DNA from 4 places in the Streptomyces sp. NPDC029159 genome. Region 2 is predicted to be linked to each of the others. Evidence: riboswitches for the same ligand, from Rfam matches in the RefSeq annotation. Region 2 holds a riboswitch; each other region holds the start of a gene.
What was found. Region 2 has a riboswitch for cobalamin ahead of ACZ4U4_RS13255 (CoA-acylating methylmalonate-semialdehyde dehydrogenase). Riboswitches for the same ligand answer to the same signal wherever they lie in the genome.
Positions count from the first base shown of each region.

Region 1: it holds a riboswitch for cobalamin, as region 2 does, so the genes downstream of both, metE (5-methyltetrahydropteroyltriglutamate--homocysteine S-methyltransferase) here and ACZ4U4_RS13255 (CoA-acylating methylmalonate-semialdehyde dehydrogenase) in region 2, are expected to answer to the same signal.
Region 3: it holds a riboswitch for cobalamin, as region 2 does, so the genes downstream of both, ACZ4U4_RS08270 (ribonucleoside-diphosphate reductase subunit alpha) here and ACZ4U4_RS13255 (CoA-acylating methylmalonate-semialdehyde dehydrogenase) in region 2, are expected to answer to the same signal.
Region 4: it holds a riboswitch for cobalamin, as region 2 does, so the genes downstream of both, ACZ4U4_RS20900 (cobalamin biosynthesis protein) here and ACZ4U4_RS13255 (CoA-acylating methylmalonate-semialdehyde dehydrogenase) in region 2, are expected to answer to the same signal.

Region 1 covers NZ_JBVHWT010000006.1:198,477-201,587, forward strand. Annotated here, with positions in the region: gene ACZ4U4_RS15210 (LLM class flavin-dependent oxidoreductase) at 1-768, opposite strand, end outside; gene ACZ4U4_RS15215 (VOC family protein) at 1,042-1,410, shown strand; cobalamin riboswitch at 1,610-1,824, shown strand; gene metE (5-methyltetrahydropteroyltriglutamate--homocysteine S-methyltransferase) at 1,992-3,111, shown strand, end outside.
Region 2 covers NZ_JBVHWT010000005.1:226,183-229,293, forward strand. Annotated here, with positions in the region: gene ACZ4U4_RS13245 (YdcF family protein) at 1-342, shown strand, start outside; gene ACZ4U4_RS13250 (CBS domain-containing protein) at 456-1,097, shown strand; cobalamin riboswitch at 1,172-1,351, shown strand; gene ACZ4U4_RS13255 (CoA-acylating methylmalonate-semialdehyde dehydrogenase) at 1,628-3,111, shown strand, end outside.
Region 3 covers NZ_JBVHWT010000003.1:281,216-284,326, forward strand. Annotated here, with positions in the region: gene ACZ4U4_RS08270 (ribonucleoside-diphosphate reductase subunit alpha) at 1-1,603, opposite strand, end outside; cobalamin riboswitch at 1,763-1,920, opposite strand; gene mctP (monocarboxylate uptake permease MctP) at 2,094-3,111, opposite strand, start outside.
Region 4 covers NZ_JBVHWT010000010.1:209,770-212,880, reverse strand. Annotated here, with positions in the region: gene ACZ4U4_RS20910 (inorganic phosphate transporter) at 1-772, shown strand, start outside; gene ACZ4U4_RS20905 (hypothetical protein) at 798-1,037, shown strand; cobalamin riboswitch at 1,214-1,364, shown strand; gene ACZ4U4_RS20900 (cobalamin biosynthesis protein) at 1,486-2,484, shown strand; gene ACZ4U4_RS20895 (cobyric acid synthase) at 2,481-3,111, shown strand, end outside.

The DNA.
Region 1 (3,111 bases), on a different contig from region 2:
GAAGTACGGGCGGAACTCGCGGACCGCGTCCTGGGAGTTGGCGCGCATGAACACCTGGCCGCCGAGGCCGACGATGGCCTGGTCGGGGGCGCCGTGGCCGTGGTGGGTGAAGCGCTGCCGGTAGAGGCGGATCATCCGCCGGGTGTGGGACATGGGCCAGAAGATGTTGTTGTGGAAGAAGCCGTCGCCGTAGTACGCGGCCTGTTCCGCGATCTCCGGGGAGCGGATCGAGCCGTGCCAGACGAACGGGGGCACGCCGTCCAGCGGCCGGGGCGTGGCGGTGAAACCCTGGAGCGGGCCGCGGAACTTGCCCTCCCAGTCGACGATGTCCTCCCGCCAGAGCCGGTGCAGCAGCGCGTAGTTCTCGATGGCCAGCGGGATGCCCTGGCGGATGTCCTGGCCGAACCACGGGTAGACGGGTCCGGTGTTGCCGCGGCCCAGCATCAGGTCGACGCGGCCGTCGGCGAGGTGCTGGAGGTAGGCGAAGTCCTCGGCGATCTTCACGGGGTCGTTGGTGGTGATCAGCGTCGTGGAGGTGGACAGGACGATCCGTTCGGTGCGGGCCGCCAGATACCCGAGGAGGGTGGTGGGCGACGACGGCACGAACGGCGGGTTGTGGTGCTCGCCGGTGGCGAACACGTCCAGGCCGACCTCTTCGGCCTTGGCCGCGATGGCGAGCGTGGCCTTGATGCGCTCGTGCTCGCTCGGCGTACGGCCGGTGGTCGGGTCGGCCGTCACATCGCCGACGGTGAAGATGCCGAACTCCATGGTGACCGCCTCGCTCGGTTGCGTACTCGGGGTGCGGCCGGGCGCCCGCCCCGGTGCTGCGGGGCGGCCGGCCGACCGGTCTCCGGGGCCGGCCGGACACCGCCCCCGGCCCGGCCGATTCCGGCCTCCGTGCCACCGGGCCCACGCCACAGCCAGCGTGCCATGCCACCCGTACGGCGGCACTCCGGAGCGGACGGCGGGCGGGCCGGGCGTTTTCCCGTCCGCTCCCCCGGTTTCCGCCCGTCGCGCCGTGCGGTGCGGGAGAATCGGCCCATGCTGACAGTGGGTTCCGTGGTGCTGGGGGTCTCGGACGTGCGGCGGGCGGCGGCGTTCTGGGGCGAGGCGCTGGGCTATGTCCCGCGCGAGGAGATCGAGGACGACTGGGCGGTCCTCGTACCGGCCGCCGGACACGGTGTGCAGGTGGCGCTCGGCCACAGCGTGACGCCGGTCCAGGAGCGTCCGCGGGTCCATCTGGACCTCTATGCCTCAGACGCCGCCGACCAGGCCGCCGAGGTCGAACGGCTGGTGGCGCTGGGCGCCCGGCGGGTGGCGTGGGACCTCGCACCGGACGACGCCGACTTCATCGTCCTGGCCGATCCGGACGGCAACATTTTCTGCGTCATCGACACCGGGCGGGACTGAGCGGGACAGGCGGGCCGGCGGCCGCGCGGAACGGGCCGTACGGCAGGATCAGCGCGGCGGCGGAGTAGTGGGCGTGAGTTGCCGCCGTTCGGCGCGTGCGGCGTTTCCCGCCCTCGCGCATTTCATGCAAGCAAGAGCCGTGTCCCACCTCACCATCCGGATGGCGGACGCCCCTCCACCACGGCGCCGGTCGGCCCGTAGGGTGACCTGTGCAGCTGGTTCGCCCCGTCCGCCAGGCGGGTCGTCGTAAGAGGGAACCCGGTGGGAATCCGGGACTGCCCCGCAGCGGTGAGCGGGAACGACCGCCGTCATACGCACTGGGTCCACAGGGCCCGGGAAGCGACGGCCAGTAGGTGTCCTCCTCCGGAGGATGTGCCCGCGAGTCCGAAGACCTGCCAACTGCCCGGGTGCGCACCCCGCGTGCCCGGACATCCCGGTGACCTCGTGGGCGGGTCGGCGTACACATACCAGGCGGAGGACCGCGCCGTGCCGCGCGGGGTCACTTCCGTCCGGTCCGTCACCCCTTCGCGCTCCGTCCCGTCGCCGGGATCTCAGGGATTCATCTCGCGAAGGAGATCTCCGTGACCACCGAGTCCGCAGCCGCGGCAGCACGGGCCACCGTGTACGGCTACCCCCGTCAGGGACAGCACCGGGAACTGAAGAAGGCGATCGAGGGGTACTGGAAGGGCCACGTCACCGCCGACGCGCTGCGCGCCACCGCCGCCGAGCTGCGCCGCACCAACTGGCAGCAGCTGGCCGACGCCGGGATCGGCGAGGTCCCGACCGGCGACTTCTCGTACTACGACCACGTCCTGGACACCACCGTCATGGTGGGCGCGATCCCCGAGCGGCACCGCGAGGCCGTCGCCGACGACGCCCTGGACGGGTACTTCGCCATGGCGCGCGGTACGCAGGACGTCGCGCCGCTGGAGATGACCAAGTGGTTCGACACCAACTACCACTACCTGGTGCCCGAGCTGGGGCCGGACACGGTCTTCACGGCCGACTCCGGCAAGCAGGTGGGCGAGCTGACGGAGGCCCTGGCGCTGGGGCTGACGGCCCGTCCGGTGCTGGTCGGCCCGGTCACCTATCTCCTGCTGTCGAAGCCCGCCCCCGGGGTGGCCGCGGACTTCGACCCGCTGACGCTGCTGGACCGGCTGCTGCCGGTCTACGCCGAGGTCCTGGCCGATCTGCGCGCCGCCGGTGCCGGGTGGGTGCAGCTGGACGAGCCCGCGCTGGTGGCGGACCGTACGCCCGCCGAGCTGACCGCCGCCGCCCGCGCCTACCGTGAGCTGGGCGCCCTCACCGACCGGCCGAAGCTCCTCGTCGCCTCCTACTTCGACCGGCTCGGCGACGCGCTGCCGGTGCTGGCGAAGGCGCCGGTGGACGGTCTTGCGCTGGACTTCACCGAGTCCGCCGCCGCCAACCTCGACGCGCTCGCCGCGGTCGGGGGGCTCCCCGGCAAGCGGCTGGTGGCCGGTGTCGTGAGCGGCCGCAACATCTGGATCAACGACCTGACCGCGTCGCTGACCACCCTCGGCACGCTGCTGGGGCTCGCCGACCGGGTCGACGTGGCGGCCTCCTGCTCGCTGCTGCACGTCCCCCTCGACGCCGCCGCCGAGCGGGACATCGACCCGCAGATCCTGCGCTGGCTCGCCTTCGCCCGCCAGAAGTCCGCCGAGATCGTCACCCTCGCCACGG
Region 2 (3,111 bases):
TGGCTGGTCGAGCAGGGCGCCCCGGCCGATCACGTCCAGGAGGAGAACCGCTCCCGGACCACCGACGAGAACCTGCGCTTCAGCCACGAGGTCATGACCGCCGGGAAGCGCGACTACCGCTGCGTCGTCGTCACCAACAACTTCCACGCCTTCCGCGCCGCCATGACGGCCCGCCAGTCCGGCGTCCCGGGCCAGGTGCTGGGTTCGCCGACCGCGAGGTACTTCTGGCCGAGCGCCACCCTCCGCGAGTTCGTCGCGGTGTTCTGGGAGCACAAGCTGGTCAATCTGGGCGTCTGCGCCGCCCTGATCGCCCTGGTGGCCTTCGTCGCGACCCGGACCTGAGACGGACCGGCCGCGGCCCTCCTCCGGAGGTACCGGACAACGTCGCCGGGGGACGCGCGACAATGGACCGCAGATATCCCGTTGGGGCGGATATCGGGAGGGACCAGAACACGATGAGGCACCGCAGTGTCGCCGATCTGATGACGCCCGGCGCCGTCGCCGTACAGCTCGGCACGGCGTTCGGTGAGATCGCGCGGCTGCTGGACGAGTACGACATCAGCGCGGTACCGGTGGTGGACGAGGCGGGCCGCACGCTCGGCGTCGTCTCCGAGGCCGATCTGCTGCGACGGCACATCGACCGGACACCGTCGAACACCGCCGCCTCGCTCATGACCAGCCCCGCCGTCGTGGCGCGCCCGCAGTGGAGCGCGATCCGGGCGGCCCGGGTGATGGAGGAGAAGGGCGTCAAGCGCCTGCCGGTGGTCGACGAGGAGGGGCTGCTCATCGGCGTGCTCAGCCGCGGCGACCTCGTCCAGCTCTTCCTGCGGCGCGACCGCGCGATCCAGGAGGAGATCCTGGAGGACGTGCTGACCCGCACGCTGAACGTCCCGCCGTCCGCCGTCACCGTGGAGGTCTCGGACGGCACGGTCACGCTCAGCGGCACCCTCGCGCGCCGCAGCCTGGTCGTCGTGGCGGTGCGGCTGTGCGAGAGCGTCGACGGCGTCGTCGAGGTGATCAACCGCCTCACCTACGAGACGGACGACCGCGCAGTCCTGAAGAGCCGGGAGCCGGTCGAGCCGCCGGAGCCCGTCTGACCTGAGACGCCCCCACCCGCCGCGGCAACCGCCCGGCGGGTGGGGGTGGACTTACTAGGACGTCCAACTATATCTTCGGGGCCAAGGCCCGCGGTGCAGGGAAGCCGGTGTGAATCCGGCGCGGTCCCGCCACTGTGACCGGGGAGTACGCCCTTCGGCGAGAGAAGGCCACTGACGGAGGAAACACCGTCGGGAAGGCCAAGGGCGCGCGCAGATCCGGGAGTCAGGATACCGGCCGCGGGGTGTTCCGTGTTGTCCACGAGGATGGAGCAGACACGCATGGCACCGGTCCGTTTCCACGACCCAGGTGAACCGGCGCGCCGAGCGGCGGCAGCCGCCCGAAGGGCTTGACGCGGCGCTCGTGACGGCGCCCGGCGGCGCCCGCCCCCGCGCGACGCCCCCGGCCGCACCCCGACCCCGCGACGGCCCCGGCCATCGTGTCCCGCGGTATGCCGTGCCCGCACCCCACCGGGTGCGCCCCCGGCCTGCCGCGCCCTCCCCGGATCGCACCTGACGAGAGCAGGCATCTCATGGTCCGTGAACTGACGCACTTCATCGGCGGCGCCCCCGCCCCGGGCACCTCGGGGCTCTTCGCCGATGTCCATGACCCCAACACCGGGCAGGTCCAGGCCCGCGTCCCGCTCGCCGGGCGGGCCGACACCGAGCGGGCGATCACCGACGCCGCCGCGGCCCAGCCCGAATGGGCCGAGTGGAACCCGCAGCGGCGCGCCCGCGTCCTGCTGAAATTCCTCCAACTCGTCGAAGAAGAACGGGAACAGCTCGCCCGGCTGCTCTCCTCCGAACACGGCAAGACCGTCGCGGACGCCCACGGCGACCTCCAACGCGGCCTGGAGGTCGTGGAGTTCGCCGCCGGGATCCCGCATCTGCTCAAGGGCGAGTTCACCGACAACGCCGGCCGCGGCATCGATGTGCACTCGCTGCGCCGCCCGCTCGGCGTCGTCGCCGGGATCACCCCGTTCAACTTCCCCGCGATGATCCCGCTCTGGCAGGCCGCACCCGCCCTGGCCTGCGGCAACGCCGTCATCCTCAAGCCCTCCGAACGCGACCCGTCCGTCCCGCTGCGGCTCGCCGCACTCTTCCTGGAGGCCGGTCTGCCGCCCGGCGTGCTGAACGTCGTCAACGGCGGCAAGGAGGCGGCCGGCACCCTCCTCGCCGACCCCCGCGTCCAGGCCGTCGGCTTCGTCGGCTCCACCCCGATCGCCGCCGACGTCTACGCCACCGCCGCCCGCCACGGCAAACGCGCCCAGTGCTTCGGCGGCGCCAAGAACCACCTGATCGTGATGCCCGACGCCGACCTCGACCAGGCCGTCGAGGCGCTGATCGGCGCCGGGTTCGGCTCCGCGGGCGAGCGCTGCATGGCCGTCTCCGTCGCCGTCCCGGTGGGCGAGGAGACCGCCGACCGCCTCGTCGCCCGCCTCAAGGAGCGCATGGGCACCCTGCGCATCGGCACCTCCGACGACCCGGACGCCGACTTCGGCCCGATGGTCGGCCGCGACGCCGTCGACCGGGTGCGCCGCTACGTCGACATCGGCGTCAACGAGGGCGCCGAACTCGTCGTCGACGGCCGTGGCTTCACCCTCCCCGGCCACGAGAACGGCTTCTTCGCCGGCGCCTCCCTCTTCGACAAGGTCAGCCCCGCCATGCGGATCTACCGCGAGGAGATCTTCGGCCCGGTGCTCGCCGTGGTGCGCTCCGCCGACTACGAGGAGGCGCTGCGGCTGCCCAGCGCGCACCCGTACGGCAACGGCGTCTCGATCTTCACCCGGGACGGCGACACCGCCCGCGACTTCACCCGCCGCGTCGACACCGGCATGGTCGGCGTCAACGTCCCGATCCCGGTGCCCGTCGCGTACCACACCTTCGGCGGCTGGAAGCGGTCCGGCTTCGGCGACCTGAACCAGCACGGGCCCGACGCGATCCGCTTCTACACCCGCACCAAGACCGTCACCTCGCGCTGGCCCTCCGGGGTCAAGGAAGGCGCGAGCTTCACCCT
Region 3 (3,111 bases), on a different contig from region 2:
GGCCCATCAGGCCCAGGCCCACCGGGCGCCAGCGGGAGTTGGAGGCCGCCGCCTGCTCGGTCGGGTAGAAGTTGATGTCCACCACGCGGTCGAGGAAGGTGACGGCGGTGCGGACGGTGGCGTCCAGCCGCTCCCAGTCCATCGCGTTCTCCCACCCGGCGGCGGTGTCGCCGAGGTGGGCAGCGAGGTTGACCGAACCGAGGTTGCAGACCGCGGTCTCGCCGTCGTCGGTGACCTCCAGGATCTCCGTGCAGAGGTTGGAGGAGTGGACGACCTTGCCGGGCTCGGCGGTCTGGTTGGCGGTGCGGTTGGCGTGGTCCTTGAAGGTCATCCAGCCGTTGCCGGTCTGCGCCAGCGTCCGCATCATCCGGGAGTACAGCACCCGCGCCGGGACCTGCTTGGTGGCGCGGCCCTCGGCCTCCGCCCTGCGGTACGCGGCGTCGAACTCGTCGCCCCACAGGTCGACCAGCTCCGGCGCGTCCGCGGGGGAGAACAGCGACCAGCCGGTGTCGGCCTCGACGCGGCGCATGAACTCGTCGGGGATCCAGTGCGCGATGTTCAGGTTGTGGGTACGCCGCGCCTCCTCGCCGGTGTTGTCGCGCAGCTCCAGGAACTCCTCGATGTCCGCGTGCCAGGTCTCCAGGTAGACGCAGGCGGCGCCCTTGCGCCGGCCGCCCTGGTTGACCGCGGCGACGGAGGCGTCCAGCGTCCGCAGGAACGGCACGATGCCGTTGGAGTGCCCGTTGGTGCCGCGGATCAGCGAACCGCGGGCCCGGATACGGGAGTACGAGAGGCCGATGCCGCCGGCGTGCTTGGAGAGCCGGGCGACCTGGTGGTAGCGGTCGTAGATCGAGTCCAGCTCGTCCAGCGGCGAGTCCAGCAGGTAGCAGGACGACATCTGCGGGTGGCGGGTGCCGGAGTTGAAGAGGGTGGGGGAGGAGGGCAGGTACGACAGCGAGCTGGTCAGGCGGTACAGCTCGGCGACGTCGGCCAGCGCCCGCGCCGAGTCGTCCTCGGCCAGCCCGCAGGCGACCCGGAGCAGGAAGTGCTGCGGGGTCTCGATGACCTGCCGGGTGGTGGGGTGGCGCAGCAGGTAGCGGGAGTGCACGGTGCGCAGCCCGAAGTAGCCGAACCGGTCGTCGGCGCCGTCGGCCAGCGCCCGGGTGACGAGGGCGTCCAGCTCCGCGGCGTGGGTGGCGACGAACGCGGCGGTGGAGTCGGCGATCAGGCCCTCGCGGTGACCGGTGGCGACCGACGCGGAGAACGACGTGGCGCCCTCGCCCGCGGCCTCCTCGGCGATGGCGAGGGTGAGCAGCCGGGCGGCGAGCTTGGAGTACTGCGGCTCGTCGCCGATCAGACCGGCGGCGGCGTCGATGGCCAGCTCCCGCAGCCCCGCCTCGTCGGAGCCGGGGTGGCGGCCGCGGAGCGCGGCGGCGGCGACCTTGCCCGGGTCGGTGGCGGTCAGGTCGGCGGTCAGCTCGGTCAGGGTGCGCAGCAGGGCGGTGCCGGGCGGGTCCTGGCCGGGGACGCCGGCGGGGAACGTGGCCGTCTCAAGCGCTGCGGCCTCGGCGTCGGTCGCGGACTGCGGTGGCGCGGTGGTCACGTGGTGCTCTCCCTCACTCGGCGGGGGCCGGAGGGAGGCGCGACGGACGGTCGAACGGGCGGCGCCCGGCGGCACAGCGCACCCGGGCGCGCGGCGGCCCGCGCGGCGTCCACCGGCCCATCCCTCGGGGCCCGGACATCTCGACGCCCGGGCCAGGGTGGCGCGGACGTACCATCGGCAGGTCTTCGGACTGACGGGGGCGCACACCGGCCGGGCCGGTCGACATCGTGGGATATCTGCGCTCTCGTACACCGTTGCGGGACAGTTCCGGACTCACACCGGATTCCCCTGCGGCGACAGCGAGCACGAGCATACATGTGGTGGTGGGGTCTTGGGCGCACCCCCATATCTAGTGAGCGGTCGGTGGCTGTCGGTTCGGGGCGATGATCCGCTCCACGCCTGGGAAAGCCGGGCGCCGAGGTGAAAAAACAGGTCGCCGCCTCCCGTGAGGGAAGCGGCGACCTGGAGGCAGCCGGGCGTGTCCGCGCCCTCAGCGCCCCGCCGGAACGTCCGCCGCCGCGGGCGGCAGGTCCGGGGTGACGCCCTGGTCGCCGACGTCGGCGGTGTAGTCGCCGGGGCTGGTCTCGTCGGCGCCGTCGGGGGCCTTCAGGGCGCGCAGGACGACGGTGAGGACGAGCGTCACCACGACGTTCAGGACGAACGCCGTCAGGCCGATGTAGCCGATCTGGCCGATGCCGGGGATCTCCGCGCTGGAGCCGCCGAAGTGCGCCTGCGTCGGGCTCGCCACGCCGTAGGCGGCGAGCGTGCCGTAGACCATGCCGACCGCCCAGCCGGCCAGCAGCGCCCAGCGGTGGAACCAGCGGGTGAACAGGCCGCCGACCAGCGCCGGCATGGTCTGCAGGATCCAGATGCCGCCCAGCAGCTGGAAGTTGATCGCCACGGTCTTGTCCATGGTGAGGACGAAGACCAGCGCGCCGACCTTCACCAGCAGCGACACCAGCTTGGCGACCTTGTGCTCCTGCTCGGGCGTGGCGCCGGGCTTGAGGAAGTCCTTGTAGACGTTGCGGGTGAAGAGGTTGGCCGCGGCGATGGACATGATCGCGGCGGGCACCAGGGCGCCGATGCCGATGGCGGCGAACGCCACGCCCGCGAACCAGCTCGGGAACATGTCCGCGAAGAGCTGCGGGATGGCGAGTTGGGCGTTGCCGTGGGTCTCCGTGCCCGCCTTGATCGCCATGAAGCCGAGCAGCGCGAGGAAGCCCAGCATCAGCGAGTACAGCGGCAGGATCGTGGTGTTGCGGCGGATCACGTTGCGGCTGCGGGAGGAGAGCGTCGCGGTGATCGAGTGCGGATACATGAACAGCGCGAGCGCCGAGCCCAGCGCCAATGTGGCGTACGCCCACTGGCTGTTGGGGCCGCTGGCCAGCTCACCGCGGGGCTTGCCGGTCGGGCCCGGTTCGGCGAACGCCTTGCCCGCCTCGTGGAAGATCGCGTCGAACCCGCCGAGCTTGATCGGGATGTAGATGATCGCGACGGCGATGACCAGG
Region 4 (3,111 bases), on a different contig from region 2:
CCGGCTGGCCCGGGGCCGCGACGAGCAGGAGACGGCCAAGGGCTACCGCGCCGGGCAGATCGCCTCGGCGGCGCTGGTCTCGCTGGCGCACGGCACCAACGACGCCCAGAAGACGATGGGTGTGATCACGCTCGCGCTGATCACCGGCGGTGTGGTCGCCCCGCACGCCGACCCGCCGCTGTGGGTCATCGCCTCGGCCGGTATGGCCATCGCCCTCGGCACCTACCTGGGCGGCTGGCGGATCATCCGCACGATGGGCAAGGGCATCACCGACATCCAGCCGCCGCAGGGCTTCGCCGCCCAGACCGGCGCCGCGGCCACCATCCTGGCCTCCTCCCACCTCGGCTTCGCGCTCTCCACCACCCAGGTCTGCTCGGGCTCGGTGATGGGTTCGGGTCTGGGCCGCAAGGGCGGCGTGGTGCGCTGGTCGACGGCGGTGCGGATGGTCGTCGCCTGGTGCCTGACGCTGCCGGCCGCGGGCCTGGTCTCCGCCGGTGCCGCGCTCCTGGCCGACCAGGGTGACTGGGGCGTGACCGCCGTCGCGATCCTCGCGCTCGGCATCTGCGGCGCCATCTGGGCCGCCTCCCGCCGCAAGCCCATCGACCACACCAACGTCAACGAGACCGAGGTCACGGAGCCGCCCGGTGTGGTCACCGCGGCCCTCCAGACGGTCACCCCTCCCCCGGCCGGGTCGCTGACCCCCGCCGAGGGCGCGGAGGCCGCCCCCGCCGCGAGCGCCCCGCGCGCCAAGACCGCGACAGCCGCCGGCTGACCGCCCGAATCTGAGGAACCGCAGCATGAGCATCGACTGGGCAGCTCTCGGCCAGGTCTTCGGCGTCACCCTGGTGGTGACGGTCGGGATCGTGGGCCTGTTCACGGTCGGCATCGTCGGCACGGCCCGCACCCGCGCCGAGGGTGCGACGGCCACCGCGGACGCCGGTGCCCCCGGCGTCGGCGCGCGGATCGGCGGCCTCACCGCGTACGCGGTCTGCGCGGCCGCGGTGGCGTACGGCATCTATCTGATCGTCGCCGCCTGATCCGTCCGGCAGGCGCACGTACGGCGCCCGGCCACCGCAGCCCGCGGTGGCCGGGCGCCGTACGGTTTCTGTGGCCTCTGCCACAGGCCACGCGATACCACGGCATCGCAGGTCACGGGTGAGTTGACGGGGTTGGCGGGGCGTGGTGGACTTCCCACGCCAATCGGCGACAGCAGAGGAAGTCCGGTGTGAATCCGGCGCGGTCCCGCCACTGTCACCGGGGAGCGTTCCTCCGACGAAGGCCACGGTCCGCCTCGTGCACGCCCGACGGGCGCGCGCCAGGGCCGGAAGGCCGGGGGAAACGCCGATCCGGGGAGCCAGGAGACTCCTGTCGCCGTCACGTCGAACCAGGGCGCGGACCCTGAGTGAGGACATATCGCCATGCCCGGCCGCCCCGTCAGATCCTGCCCGTCCCCCACCCTTCGAGGCGCGACGGCGATCTGATCCGATGCGTGCCGAACACGCCACCTACGCGTGCGGTGCGGCCCTGGGCTTTCTCGGTGATCTGCTCGCCGCCGACCCGCGGCGCGGCCATCCGGTGGCCGCCTTCGGGCGCGGCGCGGCGGCCGTCGAGGCCCGGCTCTGGCGCGACCACCGCGGCCGCGGCGCCGTCCACACCCTGCTCTGCGCGGGCGGCGCGACCGCCGGTGCCGCGCTGCTGACGCGCGCGGTGCGCGGCGCGGCACCCGTCCCCTCCCCCGCACGGACCGCCGCCGCCACCGCGCTGACCGCCGCCACCGTCTGGTCGGTACTGGGCGGCACCTCGCTGGGCCGGGAGGCGCGGGCCGTCGGCGAGGCGCTGGCCGCCGGGGATCTCGACCGGGCCCGCCGCCGGCTGCCGCATCTGTGCGGCCGCGATCCGCAGGCGCTGGACGGGCCGCAGATGGCGCGGGCGGTCGTCGAGTCGGTCGCGGAGAACACGTCCGACGCCGTGGTGGGCGCGCTGGTGTGGGGCGCCGTCGGCGGCGTCCCGGGCCTGGTGGCGTTCCGCGCGGTGAACACCCTGGACGCGATGGTGGGTCACAAGTCGCCCCGCCACCGCCGGTTCGGCTGGGCCTCGGCGCGGCTGGACGACGTCGCCGGATGGCCCGGCGCACGGCTGACCGCCGCGCTCACCGTGCTCGCCGCCCCGGACCGGCGCGGCGCCGTACGGGCCTGGCGGCGCGACGGCGGCGCCCATCCGAGCCCCAACGCGGGCCCGGTGGAGGCGTCGTTCGCGGGTGCGCTCGGCGTACGGCTCGGCGGGACGCTGGCGTACGGCGGACGGGTCGAGCACCGGCCGCGGCTGAACGGCGCGGGCCGGCCCGTCGCGACCGAGGACATCGCGCGGGCGGTCCGCCTCTCGCGCCGGGTGAGCGTGCTGGCGCTCACGACGACGGTGGCCGGGCGGCTGCTGGCGGGCGCGGTGCGCCCGGCCCTCGCCCGGCGGAAGGGCAGGACCGGATGACCGGCGGCGGGCTGCTGATCGCGGGGACCACCTCCGACGCGGGCAAGAGCGTGGTGACCGCGGGGATCTGCCGCTGGCTGGTGCGGCAGGGCGTGGACGTCGCGCCGTTCAAGGCGCAGAACATGTCGCTGAACTCGTTCGTGACGCGGGACGGCGCGGAGATCGGCCGGGCGCAGGCGATGCAGGCGGCGGCCGCCCGGGTGGAGCCGTCGGCGCTGATGAACCCGGTGCTGCTCAAGCCCGGCGGGGACCGCAGCAGCCAGGTGGTGCTGCTCGGCAGACCGGTCGGCGAGATGAGCGCGCAGGGGTACTTCGGGCGCCCCGGCGGCGGGGCGCGGCCCGGTGGGCGCGCGGAGCTGCTGGCGACCGTCACCGACTGCCTGGCCGAGCTGCGGCGCGCCCACGACGTGGTGATCTGTGAGGGCGCGGGCTCCCCGGCGGAGATCAATCTGCGGCGCACCGACATCGTCAACATGGGCATCGCACGGGCCGGGCGGCTGCCGGTGGTGGTGGTCGGCGACATCGACCGCGGCGGGGTGTTCGCCTCGTTCTTCGGGACGACGGCGCTGCTGTCCAAGGAGGACCAGGCGCTGATCGCCGGGTATCTCGTCAACAAGTTCCGCGGCG